2 regions of the Bacillus sp. MC1252 genome follow, and region 2 is predicted to be linked to the other one. Evidence: a T-box and tRNA genes for the amino acid it is inferred to sense, from the RefSeq annotation. Region 2 holds a T-box; the other holds one or more tRNA genes.
The links. A T-box is a leader RNA that pairs with one kind of tRNA and senses whether it is charged. The one in region 2 lies ahead of ACYH0L_RS12655 (valine--tRNA ligase), so its partner is inferred to be a tRNA-Val.

Region 1: it has a tRNA-Val gene. The T-box ahead of ACYH0L_RS12655 (valine--tRNA ligase) is inferred to sense a tRNA for this amino acid. The anticodon was not compared.

Annotation. Positions count from the first base shown of each region.
Region 1 covers NZ_CM166369.1:180,926-192,432, forward strand. The annotation lists gene ACYH0L_RS01015 (PTS transporter subunit EIIC) at 1-47, opposite strand, end outside; gene ACYH0L_RS01020 (MurR/RpiR family transcriptional regulator) at 44-913, opposite strand; gene murQ (N-acetylmuramic acid 6-phosphate etherase) at 928-1,839, opposite strand; tRNA gene ACYH0L_RS01030 (tRNA-Glu) at 2,060-2,134, shown strand; tRNA gene ACYH0L_RS01035 (tRNA-Val) at 2,141-2,216, shown strand; tRNA gene ACYH0L_RS01040 (tRNA-Thr) at 2,220-2,292, shown strand; tRNA gene ACYH0L_RS01045 (tRNA-Tyr) at 2,321-2,405, shown strand; tRNA gene ACYH0L_RS01050 (tRNA-Gln) at 2,410-2,481, shown strand; gene rocF (arginase) at 2,619-3,530, shown strand; gene sigW (RNA polymerase sigma factor SigW) at 3,713-4,276, shown strand; gene rsiW (anti-sigma-W factor RsiW) at 4,291-4,911, shown strand; gene cdaA (diadenylate cyclase CdaA) at 5,130-5,951, shown strand; gene ACYH0L_RS01075 (CdaR family protein) at 5,944-7,353, shown strand; gene glmM (phosphoglucosamine mutase) at 7,379-8,725, shown strand; gene glmS (glutamine--fructose-6-phosphate transaminase (isomerizing)) at 9,297-11,099, shown strand.
Region 2 covers NZ_CM166369.1:2,453,410-2,464,916, forward strand. The annotation lists gene ACYH0L_RS12650 (bifunctional folylpolyglutamate synthase/dihydrofolate synthase) at 1-1,159, opposite strand, end outside; gene ACYH0L_RS12655 (valine--tRNA ligase) at 1,225-3,867, opposite strand; T-box leader at 3,927-4,156, opposite strand; gene ACYH0L_RS12660 (hypothetical protein) at 4,326-4,514, shown strand; gene ysxE (spore coat protein YsxE) at 4,582-5,613, opposite strand; gene ACYH0L_RS12670 (LysM peptidoglycan-binding domain-containing protein) at 5,651-6,928, opposite strand; gene hemL (glutamate-1-semialdehyde 2,1-aminomutase) at 7,061-8,353, opposite strand; gene hemB (porphobilinogen synthase) at 8,381-9,352, opposite strand; gene ACYH0L_RS12685 (uroporphyrinogen-III synthase) at 9,349-10,140, opposite strand; gene hemC (hydroxymethylbilane synthase) at 10,137-11,072, opposite strand; gene ACYH0L_RS12695 (cytochrome c biogenesis protein) at 11,110-11,507, opposite strand, start outside.

The sequences.
Region 1 (11,507 bases), 1.4 Mb from region 2:
GAAAGAATATCTTTCGCTAACTGCTGATATTTCTTTTGATGACTCATGTTGAATCCCCCTTTGGTTTTCGTTTCATGGAGCGGATGGCATGCCTTGTCTTGTCAATATACTGCGCTGTCTCTTCATATTGACGGGAAGCTAAACTGAGGAACAAGACATCAATTAAGTAGAGCTGTGCCATTCTAGAGGAAGTGGCAGCACTGCGAAAAGGTGCTTCATTGGAACCGGACGTCGATAGGTGAACGTCACATAAAGCAGAAACGCTTGTATGACCTGGATGCGTTAAGGCAATGGTTTTCACTTGATTTTCTTTTGCGAGCTGAAGGGCTTGAATGATGTCTAACGTTTCTCCAGAAAAGGATATACCGAAAACAATGTCGTTCTTTCCTGCATTTGCGATGACGGTGGATGCGATATGCATGTCAGTGAAGGCTGTGGCTGCATAATTGATTCTGAGAAATTTCTGCTGTGCGTCAGCTGCGACGATGCCAGATGCACCAACACCGATAAAATGGATTTGATTTGCATGTAGCAGCAATTGAACGGCCTTTTCTAAAGTATCTGCATTTAAAATAGAGGCAGTATCCTTAATCGATTGAATCGAGTTTCCTGCTGTTTTTTGAATAATGGATTGAAGTGGTTCATCTTGTTCGATATCTCGGTAGCCTTGTTTATCGTCATGCATTAAGTCTCCAGCAATCCGCATTTTTAAATCGTGATAGCCATCTAGTCCGAGAGATTTACAAAGGCGGATGACTGCAGAGCTGCTTGCACCGGCTGCCTGACTGATCTCGTGTACTGTGCTCTTAATGACTTTGTCAGGATGGGCAAGGATATAGTCTGCAATGATTTTTTCAGATTGGGGGAGCTTTGCTTTCATTGTGTGTATTAGGGAGAGTCCACCTGCTGACATGAGCTCTGCCTCCTTTAGGATTGATGATGTGAGATGGCTTTGTCGATATGACCATTCGCTTTGTTGAGTAAATTCTTGGCTGTTTTCTTGTCTGTGTTTGTTTGGAGCATGACGATGGCGGTTTTGACTTCTAAATCTGCCGATTCAAGTGTTTTCACGGCTTGTTCGTAGGAAGCGTTTGTCACATGTTGAATGATGGTGATGGCGCGTTCTTTTAATTTATGATTGCTGACTTTTACATCAACCATCAGGTTTTCATATACTTTGCCTTGTCTGATCATGACAGAGGTGGAAAGCATATTTAAAATCATTTTATGAGCGGATGCGGCTTTCATTCGTGTTGACCCGGTGATGGCTTCAGGTCCAACGACGACTTCAATGGCGCAGTCTGCCAGCTCGCTAATTTCTGCTTGTTCATTGCAGCTGAGGGCTACTGTTTTTGCTCCGATGGATCTTGCGTAGTTTAAAGCACCGATGATATAGGGCGTCCTACCGCTAGCGGCAATGCCGACGACAGTATCTGTTGACGTGAGGTGGATGTGTACTAAATCCTGTTTACCGGCTTCTTCACTGTCTTCCACATCTTCGGCAGCGTGTGAAAACGCGGAGTCCCCACCTGCCATGATGCCTACAATGACATCAGGTGAGACGCTATAGGTTGGTGGACATTCAACAGCGTCCATCACGCCAATTCTGCCGCTTGTTCCAGCGCCTAAATAAATGAGTCTGCCTCCATTCGAGATGGATTCATAGGCGAAGTCACTTGCTGTTTTCACATGTGGAAGTACACGATTGACCGCTTGAGCGACTTTCATATCTTCTTCATTGATCATTTGGAGCATTTCGAGCGGATCTGCTTGTGAAATTCCCATTGTGTTAGGGTTTCTTGATTCTGTTGTCAAAGAACGCAGTTGAGATGGCTGCATGTGACATACCTCCTTATTTCTTCATTTTCAGTATATTGAGTATGATATGAAATTTCAACATTATATTTAAATACTGAAATTATATTTCAAGTAAAATGTCGTGCTGCAAGGTGGTTAATTATTAGAAAATAAAAAAAATAAAATTCCCCTTTACAAAAGGGGGACAACCTGTATATAATAACTTTTGTCAGCTTCACGGAAACAGTAAACTTGACAAACTGGCCCGTTGGTCAAGCGGTTAAGACACCGCCCTTTCACGGCGGTAACACGGGTTCGAATCCCGTACGGGTCACCATGATGTGGAGGATTAGCTCAGCTGGGAGAGCATCTGCCTTACAAGCAGAGGGTCGGCGGTTCGAGCCCGTCATCCTCCACCATATGCCGGTGTAGCTCAACTGGTAGAGCAACTGACTTGTAATCAGTAGGTTGGGGGTTCAAGTCCTCTTGCCGGCACTGTTTTTTCTTTATCAATTCCATATGTGGAGGGGTAGCGAAGTGGCTAAACGCGGCGGACTGTAAATCCGCTCCCTCCGGGTTCGGCGGTTCGAATCCGCCCCCCTCCACCATTTTTGGGCTATAGCCAAGCGGTAAGGCAACGGACTTTGACTCCGTCATGCGTTGGTTCGAATCCAGCTAGCCCAGTTAAGACACCTTTTTGAAAAAGGTGTCTTTTTTTTATGTTAGCAGAGGGAATGTATAACTATTCAAAATGTTGTCGAGTTGAGTCAGGAGGCATCGAGAAAGTAAAATATAGGCATGAACAGAAAGGGGATGTACATATGGGAGATCAAAAGAGGGTCACGATTGTCGGGGTTCCGATGGACTTGGGTCAAACGAGAAGGGGCGTCGATATGGGGCCGAGTGCGATTCGATGTGCTGGCGTAAAAGAAAAATTGGAATCGCTCTCATTTGATGTGGAGGATCTCGGGGATATTCCAGTCGAGCAAAGGGACGATGAGAAAGGTTTACATACAAGTGAAAAATTAAAAAATCTAACGGAGAATGCTGGTGCCAATCAGCTGCTTGCTGAAAAGGTTGACAGTATTGTGCAGTCAGGTTCGTTTCCATTGATTTTAGGCGGTGATCACAGCATTGCGATTGGCACACTTGCCGGTGTAGCTAAGCATTATGAAAACTTGGGTGTCATTTGGTATGATGCACACGGTGATTTAAATACGGAGGAAACTTCTCCTTCTGGAAATATTCATGGCATGCCGCTTGCTGTCAGTCTTGGCCTTGGGCATGCTGATTTAACGAACATTGGTGGTTATTCTCCTAAATTGAAACCCGAAAATGTCGTATTAATTGGTGCTCGTTCCTTAGATGAAGGAGAGCGGCAGTTGATTAGAGAAAAAGGTATGAAGGTGTATACGATGCATGAAATTGATCGTTTAGGGATGACAAGGGTGATGGAGGAAGCAATTTTGTATTTAAAGGAAAGAACAGATGGTGTCCACCTATCACTTGATTTAGATGGGCTAGATCCAGCGGAATGCCCGGGTGTAGGAACTCCTGTGGCAGGCGGCATTAGTTATCGTGAGAGTCACCTTGCAATGGAGCTTTTAGAGGAAGCAGGTATTTTAACTTCAGCCGAATTTGTGGAGGTAAATCCAGTATTAGATGAGAAAAATAAAACAGCAGAAGCGGCTGTTGCTTTAATTGGTTCTTTAATGGGTGAAAAGTTATTGTAGAGCGGGACTTGTTCCCGTTTTTTTTATTTTGGGGAAATTTAAGGATATATTAAGGTTTTTACTGGCTAATAAGCGTAACACGCTGTCAAAAATTTGTTACACTATTTTTTAGAGGAGAATGAAACCTTTTGGAAAGAGGTTCGTATACATAAAGACCGGTGAAGGCAGAGGTTGAATATACTATGGACACAATGATCAAAAAGAGAATTAAGCAAGTGAAAAAAGGCGACCAGAACGCATTTACAGACATCGTAGACCTGTATAAAGACAAAATTTATCAGCTGTGCTACCGTATGCTTGGGAATGCACACGAAGCAGAGGATATTGCGCAGGAGGCGTTTATTCGTGCCTATGTGAATATTGAGAGCTTTGATGTGAATCGTAAGTTTTCCACGTGGCTGTACCGCATTGCAACCAACCTGACCATCGACCGTATTCGCAAAAAAAAGCCGGATTATTATTTAGATGCAGAGGTGGCAGGAACAGAAGGACTGAATATGTATTCTCAAATTGCTGCTGATGGCATTTTGCCAGAGGATGAGGTGGTGTCTCTTGAGTTATCGAGTACCATTCAGCAAAAAATTCTAAGATTACCCGATAAATATCGTTCAGTCATCGTATTAAAGTATATTGATGAACTCTCGTTAAAAGAAATTAGTGAGATTCTGAATATACCAGTTGGTACAGTGAAAACGAGAATACACAGGGGTAGAGAGGCTCTCCGGAAACAGTTGAGAGACCTTTGAGTGAGGTGATTTTGATGAGCTGTCAGGAAAAAATCGTCCTGCTTATGCATCAGTATTTAGACGGGGACATTGAGCCCCAAGACGAAAAAGAATTAAAAAGCCATCTGCAATCGTGTGAGGAGTGCCGTACTCATTTTCAACAAATTGAGAAATCCATTGCGCTAGTGCAGAGTACATCTCATATAGAAGCACCTTCTGATTTCACTGCAAAGGTGATGGCAGGTCTTCCAAAGGAGAAAAAGCGTGTCTCGGTTCAAAGATGGATCAAAGCTCACCCGCTGATCGTAGCCGCTGCCCTCTTTCTCATTTTGATGGGAGGCAGTCTGTTTACAAGCTGGAATACTGATCATAATTTCAGTGTGTCAAAGCAGCCGAATCTCGTGGTTGAAAATGATACAGTGACCGTACCTAAAGGGGAAACCGTCAAAGGTGATGTCACTGTCAAAAATGGCAAGCTGATTGTAGAAGGCAAGGTTGATGGAAATGTCACAGTCGTCAATGGGGAACAGCTGACTGCTTCTGCCGGACAAGTCACTGGTCAAATCAATGAAATTAATGAAGTGTTTGATTGGATCTGGTACAAAATGAAATCCACAGCACAAAACGTGATGCGGGTCATTGGGCCAGAGGAGTAAAAGTAAATCAAACAGCATGGAGCAGTCTCTTAGGGGCTGCTCTTTTTCTATATCATTGCTCAGATTCACGCATACTAGACAGCCAGCTATATATGGCAACTATTTTCCTTGCTGAAATAAAATGTGGTATAATAGCCTCGCTATGTATTTACACATAGGCTTTTTTTATAAAAAAATGCATCACACGAAGAAACTTGAAAATTCTGGAGGACGAGGAAATGGCTTTAGGGGATATTCCTTTTTTGCAGTACCTCGGTAATGCTGTTGATATACTCGTTGTTTGGTATGTGATATATAAATTAATGATGGTCATCCGCGGAACAAAAGCGGTTCAGCTTTTAAAGGGAATTGTGGTCATTGTTCTCGTCAGGATGGGAAGTGCGTATCTCGGTCTTAACACACTTCAATGGCTGATGGACCAAGCGATTACGTGGGGTTTCCTTGCGATCATTATTATTTTTCAGCCAGAGCTAAGGAGAGCGCTTGAGCAGCTCGGGCGCGGCCGTTTCTTCTCAAGAAGCGGGACACCTGTAGAGGAACAGCAGCAGAAAACGATCGAGGCAATTACAAAAGCAATTAACTATATGGCAAAACGCAGAATAGGAGCGCTGCTGACAATTGAGCGCGATACTGGGATGAATGATTACATAGAGACAGGAATTCCTTTGAATGCAAAGGTGAGTTCTGAGCTGCTGATTAATATTTTCATTCCGAATACCCCGCTTCATGACGGTGCTGTCATTATGAAGAGTGATGAGATTGCAGCTGCAGCTTGTTATTTACCGCTGTCAGAAAGTCCTTTTATCTCTAAGGAACTCGGAACGCGCCACCGGGCGGCAGTTGGTATTAGTGAAGTGACAGACAGCTTAACCGTCATCGTCTCTGAGGAGACAGGCGGCATAAGTGTCGCAAGAAATGGTGATCTCCATCGAGAATTGACTGAAGAAGCGCTTGAAGAAATGCTGATTGCTGAATTTAGTAAGAACAGCAAAGATGCTTCCTCGACCAAATGGTATTGGAGGGGCAAGAAAAATGGATAAGATTTTGAATAATCGCTGGGCCGTAAAGTTTCTTGCATTGGTCTTCGCTTTATTGCTGTATGGTGCAGTCAATTCAGCGCAAGCGCCCACGCCGAAAAAAATCGGTGAATCCTTTTTCCCAACATCGACGACAGATGAAGCAACCTTAACCGACATTCCTGTTAAAGCGTATTATGATGACGAGAAGTACGTCGTCACTGGTGTACCGCAGACAGTCAATGTCACGATTAAGGGATCAACAAGTGCTGTGAAAACAGCAAGACAAACAAAGAATTTTGAAATTTATGCAGATATGCAAAACTTAACGACAGGCACACATAAAGTGGAGCTGAAGGCAAGAGATGTATCAAAGGGAATCACATTATCAATTAATCCGTCTGTGACGACTGTGACGATACAAGAAAAAACGACAGCTGAATTTCCTGTTGAAACAGAATTTTATAATCAAAATAAAATCAAAGACGGCTATTCACCCGAACAGCCCATTGTGAATCCGAAAAAGGTGACTGTCACTGGCTCAAAGGATGTAATCGACAAAATTTCTGTCATTAAAGCATTTGTGAACTTAGAGGATGTCGATCAACAGATTGAAAAAGAAGCGAAGCTCACTGTGTATGACAGCAGCGGGAACGAGCTGCCAGTCGAAGTGAGTCCGTCAGTAGTGGATATTACGGTCCCAATCACGAGTCCAAGCAAGAAGGTCCCGTTTAAAATTGAGCGGACGGGCAGCTTACCGGATGGGATCAGTATTTCAAGCATTGAGACAAGTCCGAGTGAGGTCACAGTGTACGGCTCTCAAAAGGTGCTAGATGCACTTGATTTTATTGATGGCGTTAAGCTGGACCTAAGCAAAATCAAAGATGATACGGAGATTGATGCCGACATTCCCCTGCCAGATGGTGTGAAAAAGGTGTCGCCTGAAACCGTTAAGATCAAAGTGAAGGTTGCAACAGCTGAAGAAAAAAAGATCGATAATGTACCAATCTCTGTCGTGGGTCTGAGCAAGGATCTCACCTCTGATTTTGTGAGCCCGTCTTCTGGGCGGCTCACGTTAACAGCAAAGGGATCAAAGAGTGCGATTGATAAACTAAAGGCTTCAGATATTGAAGCCTATATCAATGCGGGGGACTTGAACGAAGGAACACATGAGGTCAAAGTGCAAGTGAATGGTCCTCAAAACGTGACGTGGGCATTAACGAGATCAAAGGTCAAGGTGAAACTTACCTCTACTGACACGGAAGATCAGCCGGCTTCTACGAATGATCGAAAGGATCGATCGTCTGATGACGATGGTCAGGAAAAGAAGAGAAAAGATGAATCGACACAAGATAAAGCAAAGAAGGAATCAATTCAGAGACAGCGGATGAAAGAAGATAAAAAAGAGGACACAGAGCCCTCTTGAATGGTAAAAAAGGAGCGATTGAAACATGGGCAAGTACTTTGGAACTGATGGTGTAAGGGGTGTGGCTAATAGCGAATTAACGCCAGAGCTCGCATTTAAAATTGGGAGATTTGGCGGCTATGTCCTCACGAAGGATAAAGAACGTCCAAAGGTACTCGTTGGACGAGACACACGTGTATCTGGTCATATGCTAGAAGGAGCACTCGTTGCAGGCTTGCTTTCAATTGGGGCTGAAGTGATGCGTTTAGGTGTGATCTCAACACCTGGCGTGTCCTATTTAACGAAGGCAATGGATGCAGAAGCAGGTGTCATGATTTCTGCTTCTCACAACCCAGTTCAGGATAACGGGATTAAATTCTTCGGTGGCGACGGCTTTAAACTGTCAGATGAACAGGAGAACGAAATTGAGCAGCTAATGGATCAGCCAGTCGATCAATTACCACGTCCAGTTGGAGCCGATCTTGGAACGATGAATGACTACTTTGAAGGTGGTCAGAAATACTTGCAATTCTTGAAGCAGACAGCAGATGAGGATTTCACAGGCATTCACGTGGCCCTTGACTGTGCACATGGTGCAACATCTTCTCTTGCGACACATTTATTTGCTGATTTAGATGCAGATGTGTCCACAATGGGAACATCACCAAACGGCTTGAATATCAATGATGGCGTCGGCTCAACTCATCCAGAGGCACTTTCTGCTTTTGTAAAGGAAAAGGGTGCGGATATTGGTCTTGCGTTTGATGGTGACGGTGACCGTTTAATTGCAGTCGATGAAAAAGGTGATATCGTAGACGGCGATCAAATTATGTACATATGTGCACGTTATTTGAAGAGTGAAGGCCGATTAAAGGATGACACAGTCGTGTCAACAGTCATGAGTAACCTCGGCTTCTATAAAGCGTTGGAGAAACAAGGCATTAAGAGCATCCAAACCGCTGTTGGTGACCGCTATGTGGTCGAAGCGATGAAAAAGGACGGCTATAATGTCGGCGGCGAGCAATCAGGCCACTTGATTTTCCTTGATTACAATACGACAGGTGACGGCATGCTTTCTGCCATCATGCTTGTGAATACGCTAAAAGCGACAGGAAAAACATTATCAGAGCTTGCGGCTGAAATGGAGAAGTTCCCGCAGCTTCTAGTGAATGTGAAGGTGTCTGATAAATATAAAGTGGAAGAAAATGAAAAAGTAAAAGCTGTGATTCAAGAGGTTGAAAAAGAGATGAACGGTGACGGCCGTATTCTTGTTCGTCCATCTGGAACAGAGCCGCTTGTACGTGTGATGGCAGAGGCGAAAACAAAAGAGCTGTGTGATGAATATGTGGCTCGAATTACGGCTGTTGTCAAAGAGGAAATGGGTATTGAGTAATAGATGAAAGCAAATCGCTAAGCAGCGGTTTGCTTTTTTTTCGAATAATCGTCATAAGTGAAATGAACTGTACGAATGATATAGGCGAGGGCAACTTGCTAATGCCTTCATACATAGGAGAGCACATCAATTGTAGAACGTGACAAGCCTCATTGCATATAGTGTATGGAGGTCTCGCTTTCTCAAATGAAAGGGATCACCCCTAAATTGTGATTGACGGAGGTCAGACCTTATAGTACAATCATCCTTGTGTTATTGGATTTTTATTCTAGCTGGAAAGGCAGGGTAGATGTTCAGGAACTCTTATAATGATAGCGCCCGAACTAAGCGATCGGACGACAGATGCTTAGTTGACGAGGATGGAGGTTATCGAATTTTCGGCGGATGCCTCCCGGCTGATCAAAAGAGATCACAGCCGTAAGTGTTTCTTTAAAGCAAAGAGGTGACTCTTTGTACAAAGGGAATACACATGATCTCCCAAAATAAACATGTAGAGAGGGACGAAGAAATGTCCCTTCTATTTTAGTAGGCTTTCTTTGTCCCTTTCACGTGATCGGGAGGAAGAATATTTATGTGTGGAATCGTAGGTTATATTGGTCAGAATGATGCGAAAGAAATCTTATTAAAAGGCTTAGAGAAGCTTGAGTACCGCGGGTATGACTCAGCAGGTATTGCTGTGGCAAACGAAGAAGGCGTGCATGTGTTCAAAGAAAAAGGACGTATCGCTGAGCTTCGTGAGGTCGTTGATGCAAACGTGGCATCTACAGCAGGAATTGGACATACACGCTGGGCAACACACGGTGTACCAAGTCATCTCAATGCGCATCCGCATCAAAGTGCTTTTGGCCGTTTTACGCTTGTTCATAACGGTGTCATCGAGAACTATGTACAATTGACACGCGAATATTTACAAGACATCACACTTAAAAGCGACACAGATACAGAGGTTGTTGTTCAAGTCATCGAACAATTTGTAAGCAGAGGTCTTGATACAGAGGAAGCTTTCCGTCAAACGCTTCTTCAACTAAAAGGCTCTTACGCAATTGCCCTTTTCGATAACGAAAACAAAGAAACAATCTATGTGGCGAAAAACAAAAGCCCATTATTGGTTGGTTTCGGCGAAGATTTCAACGTTGTAGCGTCTGACGCAATGGCGATGCTTCAAGTAACAAACGAATATGCGGAATTAATGGATAAAGAAATGGTCATTGTCACAAAAGACGAGGTGATCATCAAAAACCTTGACGGTGATATCATGACACGTCCTTCTTATATCGCTGAGCTAGATGCAAGCGACATCGAGAAAGGCACATATCCTCACTACATGTTAAAAGAAACGGATGAACAGCCGCTTGTGATGCGCAAAATCATCCAAGAATATCAAGACGAAAACGGCAAGCTGTCAGTCGCTGGCGATATCGCAAGCGCAGTAGCAGAAGCAGACCGCATTTACATTGTGGCTTGTGGAACGAGCTACCATGCAGGTCTTGTCGGTAAACAATATATTGAAAACTGGGCGAAAGTACCTGTAGAAGTTCATGTAGCAAGTGAATTCTCTTACAACATGCCGCTTCTATCGAAAAAGCCATTGTTCATCTTCCTTTCTCAATCTGGGGAGACTGCGGACAGCCGCGCTGTACTTGTTCAAGTCAAAGAGCTTGGTCATAAAGCATTAACAATCACAAACGTACCAGGTTCTACGCTATCTCGTGAAGCGGACTTCACATTGCTTCTTCATGCAGGACCAGAAATCGCAGTAGCTTCAACAAAAGCCTACACAGCACAAATCGCTGTTCTTGCGATCCTTGCATCCGTTGCAGCTGAATTAAATGGTCAATCTCTTGACTTTGATCTTGTGAAAGAGCTTGGTATTGTGGCAAACGCAATGGAAGCCCTTGTCGATCAAAAGGATGAAATGGAACAAATCGCTCGTGACTTCTTCACAGTGACACGTAACGCATTCTTTATCGGAAGAGGACTTGACTACTATGTGTGCCTTGAAGGTTCACTAAAACTAAAAGAGATCTCTTACATCCAAGCAGAAGGATTTGCTGGTGGAGAACTCAAACACGGCACGATTGCGTTAATTGAAGAAGGTACACCGGTCATTGCCCTTGCTACGCAAGAGCACGTGAACCTCAGCATTCGCGGTAACGTCAAAGAAGTCGTTGCACGCGGCGCAAACCCATGTGTCATCTCACTGAAAGGCCTAGAAGACGAAGGCGACCGTTTCGTCCTTCCAGCTGTACACCCAGCACTTGCACCACTTGCATCTGTTGTCCCATTACAGCTGATCGCTTACTACGCAGCACTTCACCGCGGGTGTGATGTGGATAAACCACGTAACCTTGCGAAGAGTGTGACGGTGGAGTAGGTTTTAAATAAAATCGGATTTTTGATACCCCTTTAGATATCATTTTCTAAAGGGGTATTTTTGTGTCAAAAGAACTAGAATCATATAGATTTGAAAGCACGATGATTTTTTATTAAGGGATGATGTTTATTCATGTGCTACAGTATTTGAAGGCTGCTTTCTTTACAAAATATAGATCGTTTTCGAGGGGGAATATCATTTTTATTCGATATTTAAAAAAGGAAAAATGGGGAATTGTTTTTTCTTGATTGGTTATGTCGCATTGTTTATTAGCTCTTATTTATTGATTGGCGGTCCTACCTAAGCAGAGGACGATTGGTGTATTCCTTGGGTTTTGTATCGTTCAATTTCTTAAATATAGGGATTTCAAAAAAAGATGAAGGAAATAAAAAGCAAAATAACAAAGGT
Region 2 (11,507 bases):
TGCAAGCATAAAGCTTTTCCGCTGATTCAGCTCTTGGAAAATCAAACGAAACAAAATGAATAGATGAACTAATGGCTTCAAGCTTTTCAATCATTTGTTTGTACGGCTTATCTTTTAAAGCGCTAAAACATACATGCACCTGTTTACTGGAAAAATGAGCTTGTACGGTTTCGATTAAACGGTCCATCCCCTCTTCATTATGAGCACCGTCGAGATAGACAGGAGGATGATCTTTGACCTTTTCAAATCTCCCAGCCCATACTGCTTGCCGAATCCCTTCATACAAATGCTCTTCTGTCACGCTGATATGGCCTTCTTGAACCAGCCATTCAATCAATAGAACGGCAAGAGATGCATTTTGCCTTTGGTGCGTTCCAATTAACCCTGTTTCAAGCTCTGGATACTGCCTTTTTGGGGTGCGTAACGTGAAACGTTCACCTGTTTCTGTCGGCTGCTGCTGATCAAAGGTACATGTATCATGTAACGAGATGCATACGGCATTCTTTTCTATTGCAGTGTTTTGAATGACAGCTAGTGCCTCTCGTTGATGAACAGCCGTGATCATTGGAATACCATCTTTTATAATGCCTGCTTTTTCAGCTGCAATCTGTTCAAGTGTATCGCCTAAAATCGCCATATGGTCATGGCCAATTGACGTAATGGCCGTTAAGATCGGCACTGCAACATTTGTTGAATCAAGCCTTCCGCCAAGCCCTGTTTCCAATAGGACAAAGTCTACTTGGCGCACATGGGCAAAATAAGCGAATGCACATGCTGTAATGATTTCAAATTCTGTTGCTGCGCCAAGCTCTGTTCCATCTAATTCATCAACATAAGGCTTTATCTCATTCACCAAACTCAGCCATTCTTCATCCTGAATAGACGCTCCATTTACGCTGATTCGTTCATTGAACGTTAAAATAAACGGAGAGGTGAAAGTTCCAACTGAATAGCCGGCTTCCTGTAAAACGGAACGAGTAAACGCAATCGTTGATCCTTTTCCATTTGTACCAGCAACATGCACCGCTTTTATTTTTTGTTCTGGATGGTCTAGTCTGTTCATTAGCCACTTCATTCTTTCAAGACCCGGTTTTACGCCAAAGGCCAGTCTGCTATGAATCCACTCAATGGCTTCATGATAGGTTGTAAACAATGTCATCTCTCTTTTCATACGAAATTTTCAAAAAAGACGACTCCATTCCGTTAGGAGCCGTCTTTTCAACATTATGCTTTCAGCTCTTCAATCCGCTTTTGAACAGCTTCGCGTTTTGCGACATAATCACGTTCTTTCGCACGCTCTTCTTCTACGACACTTTCAGGCGCTTTTTTCATAAAGCCTTCGTTGCCAAGCTTTTTCTGTACTCGTTCTACTTCTTTTGTCAGCTTATCAAGCTCTTTTTGCAGACGAGCAATTTCTTCATCTAAGTTGATTAAGCCTTCAAGCGGTAGAATGAGTTCTGCTCCAGAAATGACAGCCGTCATCGCTTTATCACTAGCTGGGACATCTGTGCCAATTTCAAGAACACTTGGATTCGTGAAGCGCTCAATATATGAACGATTCTTCTCTAAACGCTCCTGAACATCAGATGTGGATGCTTTGATGTAAAGCTCAACTTGCTTGCTCAATGGCGTGTTTACTTCACTGCGAATGTTACGAACAGAGCGAATGAGTTCAACGAGCAGCTTCATGTCAGCAGAAGCTTGTTCGTTCGATAGCTCCGGCTTCACTTCAGGCCATTTCGCAACGGTAATGGACTCACCTTCATGCGGAAGATGCTGCCAGATTTCTTCTGTTAAGAACGGCATAAACGGATGAAGAAGTCTCATCGTTTGATCTAAGACATACGCAAGGATCGAACGAGTCGTTTTCTTCGCAGCTTCATCTTCTCCATAAAGCGGAAGCTTCGCCATCTCAATATACCAATCACAGAAATCATCCCAAATGAAGTTATATAAATGTCTGCCAACTTCGCCGAATTCATACTTGTCAGCAAGCTGTGTGACACTTTCAATCGTTTCATTTAAGCGGGTTAAAATCCATTGGTCAGCAACTGATTTTTCACCTGTCAAATCAAGTTCATCATACGTTAAACCATCCATATTCATTAAAGCAAAACGGGATGCATTCCAAATTTTGTTCGCAAAGTTCCAAGTGGATTCAACCTTTTCAAAACTGAAGCGAAGATCCTGACCTGGTGAGCTTCCAGTGGCTAAGAAATATCTTAATGAATCCGCACCGTATTTGTCGATGACCTCCATTGGATCAATTCCGTTGCCAAGCGACTTACTCATTTTACGCCCTTGTTCATCGCGGATGAGCCCATGAATAAGGACATCTTTGAACGGTTTTTCTCCTGTGAATTCAAGACCCTGGAAGATCATACGAGATACCCAGAAGAAAATAATGTCATAGCCAGTTACAAGCAGGTTTGTTGGATAGTAGCGCTTAAAGTCTTCACTGTCTGCATCCGGCCAGCCCATTGTAGAGAATGGCCAAAGCGCTGAACTAAACCATGTATCTAGGACATCGTTATCTTGTTCCCAGTTCTCAATATCTTCTGGCGCTTCCAGTCCAACGTATACTTCTTTCGTTTCTTTATGGTACCAAGCCGGAATGCGGTGTCCCCACCATAGCTGACGAGAAATACACCAGTCACGGATATTTTCCATCCAGTGTAAATACGTCTTTTCAAATCGATCCGGAACAAATTGGACTTGGTCATCACCTTTTTGCAGGTTGATGGCTTCATCCGCCAGCGGCTGCATTTTCACAAACCATTGTGTAGATAAATATGGTTCAACTACAGCTCCGCTTCGCTCACTATGACCAACTGAATGCATATGATCCTCAATTTTGAATAAAATACCTTCTTCTTGTAAATCTTTCACCAGCTGTTTACGGCATTCGAAGCGGTCCATTCCTTTGTATTGCAGCGCATTTGCATTCATTGTGCCATCTTCATTCATAACAAGAATTCGCTCTAGCTCATGGCGGTTTCCAAGCTCAAAATCATTCGGGTCATGAGCAGGTGTAATTTTCACAGCACCTGAACCAAACTCCATATCGACATAGTCATCACCGACGATTGGGATCTCACGTCCTGTAATTGGTAAAATGACTGTTTTTCCAATCAAATGCTGATAGCGTTCGTCTTCAGGATGCACAGCTACTGCCGTATCTCCAAGCATTGTTTCAGGTCTTGTTGTCGCAATTTCAATTGAACCTGTTCCATCTGCCAGCGGATATCTCAAGTGATAAAACGCCCCTTGAACATCCTTATAAATCACTTCAATATCAGAAAGTGCAGTCTTTGTTGCTGGATCCCAGTTAATGATGTACTCTCCGCGATAGATAAGCCCTTTTTCATATAATTGGACAAACACTTGGCGTACAGCTTTATTCAGACCTTCATCTAATGTAAAACGTTCACGCGAGTAATCTAGGCCAAGACCCATTTTCGCCCACTGGCTGCGAATAAAATCAGCATATTCTTCTTTCCACTTCCACGTTTCTTCCACAAACTTTTCGCGTCCGAGGTCATAACGGCTCACGCCTTCTTCGCGAAGCTTTGCCTCTACCTTTGCTTGAGTGGCAATACCGGCATGGTCCATCCCTGGAAGCCATAGAACGTCAAAGCCCTGCATCCGTTTCATGCGCGTCACGATGTCTTGAAGTGTTGAATCCCACGCATGCCCAAGATGCAATTTTCCTGTCACGTTTGGTGGAGGAATGACGACTGTATATGGATCTTTCGTTTTATCATTTTGCGCTTCGAAGAATTTCCCTTCAAGCCAGTACGTATAGCGGTCTTTTTCAATCGCATTTGGATCGTACTTTGTTGGCATTTCTTGATTATTTGTTCCCATTTGTGTTACCTCCACATTTTTTCGGCTGATGAAACATAAAAAAAGCCTTTCCATCCTTATAAAAGGACGAAAAAGCTTTTTCGCGGTACCACCTTTTTTCACGGAGCACATACATGTGTCCCGTACACTCTAAAGGATAACGGGGTTCTCCCGAATTTCTCTACTTGTTCATTCAAGAAATTAAGCTCACAGGCGACCTTCCAAACAAGCGCATCCTAGGAAACCTTTCAGCTATTGGTTTCCCTCTCTTTAGGGTCTTGCTCGTACTCTTCCTGGTCCATGCTTACGATATATCACGTTCATCAGCACATACTCATCTTTTATTAATATTACTAAATGCCTTTTGTTTTCGTCAATCATCTTTTCCGCTTTTCTTCTGCTTTATACAAATTGGGCAGGCACCCTTCGCTTTATTGCCCATATGATAATAACAAAATGAAGAAGGAGGGCGTTTGATTTTGAAGAAGTTCAATCCTTACACACTTCCCCCCTGGCTTAGACAAATTCGGGCAGTTGCCTCCCAAGTCGTTCTCCCGATCGCCATATTTCAAGGGTTTCGTACGATCATTTTCCCCACAACATTTGACGTCCTCATCCTAGGTATTCTTATTTTTCTCGCTTGTGCCTTTCACCTTGATTGGTTTTAAAAACTCACGTTTATGTATCGGTCATTCCTTTACAGAGAAATGATAAAGCCAACACAAAAACGCCTCGTCATTCTGCTGATGACGAGGCGTTTTGTTCTTCTTCAAGGCGTCTAGCCTGCTCAATCTCGTGAATCTTCATGACGGTCGGCTCTGAATTTTTCATTTGCCAATACGCTCTTAATAGCTGCTGACAGCTTTCCATCTCATCCTGCCCGCCTGCTTCATAGGCTTTCACCGTATCAAACAGACCTTGCGGATAAGCAAGGTAGCTTAAGAACAAATGAAGCTCTTCCTCCCGAAGAGGATTTCCTTTTTGATACGTATAAAACAAGGAAGTGCATTCAGGACAAGACGTAGGATAGGTTTTGAATGTCCGAAAGTAAAAGGTCAGAAGGTCATAAATGGGGGCGGCCTTTTTGGACCGCTCAAAGTTGGTGAAATGTCCTGTTCCTACATCATTATACAAAAAGTGATGGATCGATAATTGTCCATGATTTAACACAACACGTGTTGTCTCTTGATCTTTCATTTCCTCGTGCCAATCCTCTAATCGTTCAAGCGCAAATTCACTGGCAGACATAGCTTCTGAAAAATACATAGCAGCGGCCAGCTCAAATGGCGACATATACCAAGTTTGCTCTGCCCGCTCTATGAATCGTTCATACATGTCTTTCTCTGTTTCCCATTTGGCCTTGATTTGTGTGTAGTGAGCTTCAATTTCTTGCTCTGTGATGTCCACCATCACTTCAGTTCGTTTATGAAGTCTTGCAATCTCTTGAAATAAATATTCATGTTTATCATCCTGCTCTTCTCTCTTTTCATTCGTCAGCCATGGCATGAGATAATATGCGTACTGGCTTTCCCGATGACTTGAGAAAAAGGAACCGCTCTTCGTCCGATAAATCGGCACAAAGGAGCGATAACCTTTTGATTCTAATTCAAGCATTTGCTCTGTAAACTGCATTTGTCGATTGGCTTTTACTCGCTTTAGTGCAAATACACCCTGCTTTGTATACACCTTGACGACAGCAGGACTGACAGGTTCAATGTATTCAGCCTCAAGCCCGTATTCGTATAGGACAGATTGAATTTCATCCACGTTCACTCACCACATTTTCTCGGTCGGTCATCGCTTGCTATGCATTGCTTTTTTGATATTCAGGAATATAAAGAACCTGCCCTTCTTCAAGCTCCGCATCGACCGATAATGAGTTCGTTCGAAGGAGCTGCTGCACATTCAACTGATATCGCTCACAAATACGATCGACCGTATCTTCTTGCTGAACTATACAAATTTTCATGCGAGAAAAATCTTCCTCCTCCTGCTTAGCGAACAGCTTCGTTAAATAAAGAGAATTCTCACTGCCAGACGTTTCTCTTACTTCATTTTCAGGCTCCTCCGCTTCTTGGGCAGACTCATACACCTTTGGTTCTTCCCGTTCATATAATCGCTCTATTTGGTAAGTGTCATCCCGCTCCTCCTGCACCGGTTCCATATGATAAGCAGGTGGTTCAAATGCCGGATAAGCTGGAATCGTTTCTTCTTGCTCTTCAGCTGCTTCAGGGTCTTTTCTCACTTCCACCTCAAAGAACGTCTCATCTCGCTCCTCTTCTTCTAATAGCTTAGGCGGTTCAAAAAATGGCGGCTCTAGCACCTGAGCTTCGGGGAAGGAGCGATAACCAAGTGTCACTGCTTCTGCTTGGTCCTCCGGTTCTTCCCGTTCTTCCAATTCTTCCGTCTCTTCCTCTTCTTCCATACTCAACTGCTCTATTTCAATTTCTTCCTCTTCTTCCTGATCTTCTTGTTCGGTACGTACGTCTTCAATTTGTAATGCAGCCTGTTCCTCATAGTCCTGACGTTCATCGCTTTGCAGCTCTTCTTGTTCCTCATGTTCCGGCTGCGCCTGATATTCATAGGTCACATCACCATATTCCTCTTCAGTACGATAGACAAATTCATAAGGCTCCTCTACAGGCACTCGAGGCGTTTCTTCATCTAACAGACCTTCAATCGCTAGATCAGCCTGAATGGTGAGCAAACGGCTTTCTGTCAGCTGGTAATCAAACGCATCAATAAACACAAACACATCATTTAAATGACTGATTTTGTTCTTAGGGATGGTGATATCAACTGGAAATTGATGCAGAAGCTCGGCTGTTCCGTCCTCTCTTACCTTCACCTCATCAGCTTGCCTGTATGATGCATAGGAACTGGATTCACCCAATTGCTCCTCTTGATTTATGTTGTATTCTCCTGTTAGCTCGAGTGAACCTCTAATGGAAACATAATCATTCACTTCTTGAACGAGAATGTCAGGATCGAGAGAAATTGACAGCAGCTCACTGACTTCCTGTCCGTTTTTGAAATAAATGGATTCTTCTACCGAAAACTGTAATCGATTGTTTTGAGACAAGTCGGTGTCCTCCTTTCATCTAATCCTTCAAAATAAAATTAGATGTCAATACAGGTGTATGTGGGAGGCGGTGAAAATATGATTGGTTTTATGCAAAGCAAAAAGCCGATATGTCTCCATATCGGCTCTTGTTTATCGACGTAGTTTTTGAAAAACCTTTTCCACTGTCTCAATCGTATATTCGATGTCTTGATCAGTATGAGCAGTTGATAGGAACAGCCCTTCGAATTGAGAAGGTGGAAGGAAGATGCCGTGGTCAGCCATTTCCTTGTAGAATTCAGCGAATAAAGCGAGATCAGCTGTTTTCGCTGTATCATAATTTACGACTTGTTCGTTCGTAAAGAAGAATCCGATCATGGAACCTGCACGGTTAAATGTTAATGGAATCCCATGTGCTTTCGCCGCTTTCGAAATTCCTTCTTCCAAACGATCTCCTTTGCGTCTAAACTCTTCATAAGACTCAGGTGTCAGCTGTTTTAATGTTTCAAGGCCTGCTGTCATCGCAAGCGGGTTACCAGATAACGTTCCTGCTTGATAAATCGGACCGCTTGGCGCAATTTGTCTCATAATGTCCGCTCTTCCGCCATAAGCGCCGACCGGGAGACCGCCTCCGATTACTTTGCCAAGGCATGTAAGGTCAGGCGTAATGCCAAAATAGCCTTGCGCGCAGTGATAATCCACACGGAAGCCTGTCATGACCTCATCAAAAATGAGTAAAGAGCCATATTGCTCCGTGATGTCTCTCAATCCTTGCAAGAAACCTTCTTGCGGAGGGACAACGCCCATATTTCCTGCAACTGGTTCTACAATGACACCTGCAATGTCGTCTCCAAATTCTTGAAAAGCGACTTTGATGCTTTCTAAATCATTGTATGGAACGGTGATCGTATTGCTTGCCGTACCTTCAGGGACACCAGGGCTATCTGGAAGTCCAAGCGTTGCCACACCCGAACCAGCTTTAATGAGCAAAGAATCACCGTGGCCATGATAGCAGCCTTCAAATTTCACAATTTTATTTCTGCCTGTAAAGCCGCGTGCTAGACGAAGTGCACTCATTGTCGCTTCTGTTCCAGAGCTGACCATCCGAATAACCTCAATGGAAGGAACTCGTTCTGATACAAGCTTAGCTAACTCATTTTCAACTAAAGTAGAAGCACCGAAGCTTGTACCTTGTTCAGCTACTCGCTGAATGCTTTCAACCACACGGTCATTCGTATGTCCTAAAATGAGCGGTCCCCATGATAAGACATAATCAATGTATTCATTTCCATCAATATCGTATATCTTTGCGCCTTTACCTCGCTCCATAAAAATCGGGTCTGTGTTGACGGATTTAAATGCACGTACAGGGCTGTTGACACCACCAGGCATTAAATGCTGCGCTTCTTCAAATGCTTGCTTAGATTTTTCATAGCTACGTCCCATTTCAACGTCCTCCTGTCTATCCGTTCTTTATTCTGAGAGCCATTTTGCCGCATCTTTTGCATGATACGTAATGATTAACTCTGCTCCTGCACGTTTCATGCTTGTCAGCATTTCAAGTACAAGCTCTTTTTCAGAAATCCAGCCATTTTGAGCTGCGGCTTTAACCATTGCATACTCTCCGCTCACATTGTAAGCGACAACAGGGAGTGTACATTCATTTTTCACATCACGCATAATATCTAAATAAGAAAGAGATGGTTTGACAATCAGGAAGTCAGCCCCCTCTTCGACGTCAGATTGCGCTTCTCTCAGTGCCTCTAAACGGTTTGCAGGGTCCATTTGATACGTTTTACGATCTCCAAACTGCGGTGTACTATGCGCTGCATCACGAAACGGACCGTAAAAAGCACTTGCGTATTTCACGGCATATGACATCACAGGCACATGAATAAAGCCAGCTTCATCAAGTGCCTCACGGATTGCGATAACAAAGCCATCCATCATGTTTGAAGGAGCGATGATATCTGCACCTGCACGCGCTTGGCTAACAGCTGTTTTTGCTAAAAGCTGAAGAGATTCATCATTTAAAATTTCGCCATCTTCAACGATTCCACAATGTCCATGATCTGTATATTGGCATAAGCAAGTATCTGCAATGACAACAAGCTCAGGGAAATGCTTTTTGATCTCAAGCGTTGCTCTTTGAACAATGCCATGATCGTGATACGCCTCACTGCCCACATGATCTTTATGATCTGGTACACCAAATACAATGATGGATTGAATGCCAAGATCCACAAGCTCTTGCACTTCTTCTTTCACAAGATCCACCGAAATGTGATATACCCCCGGCATTGAAGGCACTTCTTTCCGGACATTTTCTCCCTCAACAAAAAAGATCGGATAAATGAAATCAGATGGTCTTAAAAAAGTTTCTCTGACTAGTTCTCTCATTCCTGCGCTTGTACGCAATCTGCGGTGTCTATTAAATTTCATCATTGGTTCAACTTCCTTTCAGATAGATGGCACATCAAATCCAGCATCCCGTCTATCGTATAAATATCTGGGGTTTCTGATGAAATCCCGTATTGAAGCAGTGCCTCTTTTGTAAGAGGACCTATCGTCACAAAACAAGTGTCAGATGCAGCTAACTTCGCTACATCTGCCTCCATGGCATGCATAAATGAATGAACAGTGGATGAGCTCGTAAATGTAATAAAATCAAATGATTGCTCCATCATTGCCGATTTGAGGGCGGCAATTCCCTCCTCATCCTTGACTGTTTCATATAAAATCCATTCCTTTACTTCTAAGCCAAGCGGAACGAGGGTTTGCTTCACCACATCTCGTGACAGGTGGCCTTTTGCTACAAATACACGCTCTCCCGGGAGCACATGGTCAAGTAAGGCATCTGCCAGCTCTTCCGCTATAAATCGTTCTGGGACCACATCAACCTTGAAGCCATGCTGCTCAAGATAGGCAGATGTTTTCTCACCTACAGCAGCTACTTTCAAGTGGGATAAGCTCTTATGTAAATGATGCTCCTCTATATAACTAAGAAAAAAAGACGCACCATTTACACTCGTGAAAACAAGCCAATGGCTTGCTTCTAAGTCTTTTAAAAATGCCTTCGCTTTTTCTTGTGTGAGCGTAGGCTCAAACCTGATAAGAGAGGTTAAAACTGCATGACCGTTCAGTGCTTCAATTTTCTGCTGAAACACACCCGCTTGACGTTCATTTCGAGTGACAAGCACCGTCTGTCCGTAAAGCGATTTGGCTATCGTCATTGGGAAGACAGATCCTTTTTCACCTTGTCGATCAAATCCTTTGCTCCCTTATCAGCCATCTGCTTCGCGCACGCTGTACCAATTGCCTCAGGGTCAGTGCCTGTTACGGTTTCTTGAATAATCGTGTGCCCGTCAGCAGATGCCACAAGACCCGTCAGTTCAATTTCATCATGCTCATTCATCGTTGCATAGCCAGCGATCGGCACCTGACAGCTTCCATCCATTTGTTTGAGGAAGGCTCTTTCAGCGAGGACCGTTTTCTTCGTATATTCATTCGTAAATTGAGCAAGGAGCTGCAATAGCTCTTCATCATCTCCGCGGCATTCAATCGAGAGCGCGCCTTGTCCAACGGCAGGCAGGCAAGTATCAGGAGATAAAAATTCCGACACGACCTCTTTGCTCCATCCCATTCTGGACAGGCCGGCAGCAGCTAGAATAATGGCATCATATTCTTCATTTTTCAGTTTCTCAAGTCTTGTGTCAATGTTTCCTCGAATCCATTTAATCTCAAGATCTGGTCTCTCCTGAAGAAGCTGGGCACTGCGCCGTAAGCTGCTCGTTCCCACAATGGCTCCCTTTGGCAGTTCATGAAGGCGGAGATGATCCTTTGAAATCAGTGCATCCCGCACATCCTCACGCTCAGGAATACAGCCGATGACTAAACCTTCCGGAAGAGAAGCCGGCATATCTTTCATGCTGTGCACCGCCATGTCAATGTCATGGTTCAGCATCGCCTGTTCAATCTCTTTGACAAATAGCCCTTTTCCGCCAACCTTTGATAAGGTCACATCTAAAATTTGATCACCCTTCGTTACAATTTCTTTAATTTCAAAAGAATAAGAAGGGTTTAGCTCAGACAGCTTTTGAATGACCCATTTTGTTTGTGTAATCGCAAGTTTGCTTCGTCTAGAACCTACTTTAATTGTACGCATTACGTCTTCCTCCCGACAATGCCCTTAAGACTCATCATTATTGAAACCAATGAAAGGTTGATAAGCTACCAAGCAGAAAATAATTGATCATCAGCACAAGAAATGAAGCGACATTCCAACGTGCCACGATTTTGCCCTGCATATTTCTCACCAATCTGATATATAAGTAAAAGCCGTATAAAAACAGCATAATAAACGAACCAAGCACCTTTGCATCTGTCCAGTACAACGTATCATACGAAATATATGCCCAAATAATGCCGAGAATTAAACTAAGCAAAAGCATTGGCACACCAATAATATTTAAGACATACGCCATATGATCAAGCTTGGATAAGTCTTCAATTCTCAAAAGCCATTTTCCCCATTTTTTCTTTTTTAGCAAACGATATTGAAAGAGATAGAGAAGCGAAAAAGCAAATGAAAGAGAAAAGG